Regions from separate parts of the Chryseobacterium sp. Mn2064 genome, predicted to be linked through region 2. Evidence: riboswitches for the same ligand, from Rfam matches in the RefSeq annotation. Region 2 holds a riboswitch; the other holds the start of a gene.
What was found. A riboswitch is a leader RNA that binds a small molecule or an ion and turns the genes downstream of it on or off. The one in region 2 is predicted to bind thiamine pyrophosphate.
Positions count from the first base shown of each region.

Region 1 (2,474 bases), on a different contig from region 2:
TAATACACATTTTCCGCTTCCGCTGGAAGATACCAAAGATGCTATAAGATGGGTAAGAAAAAATGCAGAAAAATATAATTTTGATACTCATAATATTGGCCTTTTCGGTGCATCTGCAGGCGCTCACCTTGCATTGATGGCGGCCTACACTCCGGACAATACTTATATAGGTAATTCTGAGCTTTCATCTTATTCAGCAAAAGTTAATTATGTGATCGATCATTATGGACCGGCAGATCTTAATACACTTTTCCATACAAGATTGGGGACCATTCCTGTGGCTATGATCGGATTAATTTCCAAAAAAATTGTCACCCTGCAACAGAATTTGGTAAAAGGTCTTTCGGGATATGATGTGAAAAAAGATCAGGACAGAGCCATAGAATATTTCAAAACTATTTCTCCTGTTTATTTCGTTTCTGATGCAGTTACTACTTTGATCGTTCAGGGAAATAGTGATAAGATTGTTCCTTTAAGTCAATCCAAAAAACTGTATAGAAAATTAAAAAGAGCTAAAGTACAAACCTCCTTAATTGTTGTTGATAAAGGTGTTCATGGCTTTGGTACTACAGATAAAGCATATCTTGATAAACTTACAGATGAAATGGTGGACTTCGTTGTATCGCAGAAAAAGTAAAAAATATCATCAATACTTTATAATTTAAGTCATATTATTTTGTCTAGTTATAGCTTTTTATGTACTAAAAGACTAGACTTTGCATTAATCAATTATCTGCTGACTGTTTTTAATCAGGGAGATTTTTAATTTTTAACCACAGATTTCACGAATGGGCACAGATGATTGTGTTTTTATTAGATGGATGATAATGTCTTAATTGATAATATTGGTGAGATTAGTGGTAAAAGTTGACGTAAGTTTAGTTTTTTTTTACAGGTAAAAAGTAATGATTAAGATGAAAAGGTTGATCTATTTCTTTTTCAAATTCCTGTAGCGGTTTTTTGCCTGCTGTGATAATTTTTATACATTTGTTATGCTTTAGGGGTATTCTGAAAAGAATTGAGAGAGTCCCTTCGAACCTGATACGGCTTACACCGGCGTAGGGAAAAGCAAAATTACATTATCCTCTAATGTATCTTTTGTTCCGGATTTTTCCTAAAGCTATTTTTATTTTAATGATAACAATGGAAAAAATTCTCTGGCAGCAAGTTCAGCTTGTACAACAAAAATCTCCCCTGGTTCACAATATTACCAATTATGTAGTGATGAACAATACAGCCAATGCTCTTTTGGCTGCAGGTGCCTCTCCTATTATGTCTCATGCCAAATCTGAGATTAGGGAAATGATCAATATTGCCCATTCGGTAGTGATTAATATTGGGACTCTTGATGAATATTGGTCCGAATCGATGATTATGGCTGCAGAAACAGCAGATGTTATTCACAAGCCTTGGGTTTTAGACCCTGTTGGAGCGGGTGCCACTTCATTCCGCGATCAGATCCTACATCAGCTTTTACAATATCGCCCTACGGTGATCAGAGGAAATGCTTCTGAAATTATCGCTCTGGCTAAGATCAATACGACAGTTACCAAAGGGGTTGACAGTACCGCAGAAAGCAATGAAGCGGTGGACGCAGCTCAAATTTTAGTCAATCAATATAATACGATTGTCTGTATTTCTGGTGAAACTGATATTATCCTTAGCCCTCATCAAACTTTCTTTATTAAAAATGGACATCCTCTTATGACTAAGGTCACTGGCCTTGGATGTTCAGCAACAGCATTAATAGGAGCATTCATAGCATGTACAGAGGACAAAGCATTAGGCACTGCAGCAGCAATGGCATTGATCGGGATATCGGGAGAACTGGCTGTTCAGAAAAGCAAAGGTCCGGGAAGCCTTCAGGTTAATCTGATCGATAAGCTTTACAATATTACTGAAGAAGAATTCATCCGTCATTTGAAAATTGAGAAAAAATGAGCCTATCTTCCTTCCCTTACCAATTATACCTTGTGATTTCCGAAGCTGACTGTGCTGGAAAAAACTTTCTAACAGTTGCTGAACAAGCAATTTTGGGTGGTGTAGATATCATTCAGCTGCGAGAAAAAAATGACTCTACCGCTGTATTTCTTCAAAAAGCCCAGCAACTTCTCGAAATCACCGAGAAATACAATATTCCTCTTATCATTAATGATAATATTGAAGTGGCTGAAAAAGTAAATGCTGCAGGAATTCATGTTGGAAACAGTGACACCGCTCCTACTTATCTGAGACAGCAGCCTCTCATTAAAGATAAAATAATAGGGTATTCTATAGAGCACCTGATACAGCTTGACAATGAAGAAACTTCTTTTTCAGATTATCTTGGAATAAGTCCTGTATTTAAAACCAATACTAAAACAGATACTATCATAGAATGGGGACTCGAAGGCATCTCAGAGATTAGGCAACGCACAAGAAAACCTTTGGTAGCAATAGGGAATGTTCATCGGGAAAATGCAAGGATAATCATC
Region 1 covers NZ_JBMOUE010000005.1:84,229-86,702, forward strand. Annotated here, with positions in the region: gene ACL9RH_RS17975 (alpha/beta hydrolase fold domain-containing protein) at 1-637, shown strand, start outside; TPP riboswitch at 990-1,082, shown strand; gene thiM (hydroxyethylthiazole kinase) at 1,144-1,941, shown strand; gene thiE (thiamine phosphate synthase) at 1,938-2,474, shown strand, end outside.
Region 1: linked by a shared signal. The riboswitch ahead of thiM (hydroxyethylthiazole kinase) and the one ahead of thiS (sulfur carrier protein ThiS) in region 2 are both predicted to bind thiamine pyrophosphate.

Region 2 (2,474 bases):
GCCAGGACCTTCAATCATCACCTGTACGTTATGTTTCCAGGCGATTTTTGTCAGTTCGCCTAAAGTTTCCAGTTCTGCAAATTGAGCCGCATCATTGGCATCTGCAATAGAACCGGGACGAAGACCGTCTCCTAACGAGAAAGCCACGTCATATTTTTTCATGATCTCACAGATTTCTTCGAAATGGGTGTACAAAAAGCTTTCTTTATGATGAAACAAGCACCATTTTGCCATGATAGATCCTCCTCTTGATACAATTCCTGTTACTCTATTGGCTGTCAAATGAATATAACGCAATAAAACACCGGCATGGATCGTGAAATAAGACACTCCCTGCTCCGCCTGTTCAATCAGCGTATCTCTGAATATTTCCCATGTAAGATCTTCAGGAACTCCTTTTACTTTTTCCAAAGCCTGATAAATAGGAACGGTACCAATGGGAACAGGACTATTTCTAATGATCCATTCTCTTGTTTCATGAATATTCTTTCCGGTTGAGAGATCCATAATCGTATCTGCTCCCCATCGGCAAGCCCACACCGCTTTTTCAACTTCTTCTTCAATACTGGATGAAACAGCACTGTTTCCGATATTGGCATTAATTTTTACTAAAAAGTTTCGCCCAATAATCATGGGTTCGCTTTCCGGGTGATTGATATTGTTTGGAATAATGGCTCTTCCGGCAGCAATTTCGTCTCTTACAAACTCCGGAGTAATTTTTCCTTTTGGAGTGTTAGCACCAAAGCTGTGCCCGGCATGTTGGAATGCCATTTCCTTTGAAACGGTGCCCAACTGTTCTATTTTTTGATTTTCTCTGATAGCCACATATTCCATCTCAGGGGTAATGATTCCCTGTTTTGCATAATAAAGCTGGGTAAGTTCTTTACCTTCCTGTGCTACTTTTGGCTTGTGGTCATATGAAAAACGCAGTTCATCAAGGCGGGAATCTGCTAAACGGGCCTTTCCATATTCCGAAGTGATTCCTTCCAGGATATTGACGTCATTTCTGTCAAGAATCCATTGTTCTCTGATTCTTGGAAGCCCTCTCTGGATATCAATTTCTGCATTTACGTCTGTATAAGGTCCTGAGGTGTCATAAATGGTCACCGGAGCATTATTTTCAAAACTTCCATTGGTAAGCTTGGTTGGGCTAAGCTGTATTTCACGCATTGCTACATTGATTGGGTGAATTTTTCCTTCAACGTAGATTTTCTTTGAGTTCGGAAATGGCGAACATGTAATTGAATGAGCCATAGATATTGGTATTAAGTATGAGAATTAACCGCCCTGAGTGGCAGTAATGATTAAAACTGAATCTTTGTCGTTAAGGATGGTTTCTGCCCAGGCAGACAGCGGAATAATACGATTGTTAAGAGCGACAGCAATTCCCTTCTTCTTTCCGGGAAGTTCAATAGCTAATAATGCTTCCAGATTTTCAGGAAGTACATCGAATGTTTTTCGGGTGTGGTTGATTATAAGTTCCATTCCTAATGATTTATATACACTTTAGGAATGGCCATTATTGTACAATAGAATGCACAGCAAAAGTCATCTGCTTTTCCCTACGCTGGTATGATCCAGATCAGGTTCAAAGGGTAAAGTCTCAGTCTGTTGGTAACAGACACCCCTAAAGTCTGGGACGAAGTTAGACATTTTTTCAGAATGGGCAAAATCTGAAAATGATTTTAAACAAAAAGCCCATTTCAATTTCAGAAACGGGCATTATTGATATTTAAACCAAAGAATATTTTAGTAAAAAAGCTTTAAGCGGCCATTATTATATTGGTTGGTCCAAGACAATTCTTTTGTAGAACTTACCTGTCCAGAGTAATCAAACTCTTTTATAATTTGCTTTTGAAAATTATTTTTAGATAATGACAAATAAAAATAATCTGTAAAAATTCCAAGATTTTTAAATGGATTTTGAGCCCCATCAAAATTACTAAACTGTAATTCCTGAGTTGTCTTAAAGACCATACTGTTATGTCTTTCTACCCTAACCGCTTTTTCTAAGTTTCCCACACTGTTATAAGTGAATTTCTCTAGAAATGTTAAAACATAATCATCCGGATCTGTAGAATCATAAGGCAAATTTGGGAATTCTGTCAAAATTTCTATAAGCCTTCCTGAGGTATCATAAGTATATGTCAAATGCTTTTCCTGTTGGATATTATAAGTTGAAGGAATGACAGATTTTATGATTCTTCCAAGATTATCAAAATCAAATTTTCTTTCATTCAATTGAACATTAAATGATGGATCAGAGCTATAATCATCTATGACAGCAGTATTTCCTGTATAAGTTACTTTAGTATAAATCAGATTCGTAAAATGATTCAGTCCTCCTGAAGCTCCTGACGACAGTACAACACCTCCATTTTTCTTAGTAACTCTACCTTGAGAATCATATTCGAACATATAATTTTGTTCCAATCCATTAAAGACAGGTGACAAAACAGGATAATTCCACGATA
Region 2 covers NZ_JBMOUE010000006.1:150,724-153,197, reverse strand. Annotated here, with positions in the region: gene thiC (phosphomethylpyrimidine synthase ThiC) at 1-1,254, opposite strand, end outside; gene thiS (sulfur carrier protein ThiS) at 1,279-1,485, opposite strand; TPP riboswitch at 1,543-1,639, opposite strand; gene ACL9RH_RS20320 (hypothetical protein) at 1,750-2,474, opposite strand, start outside.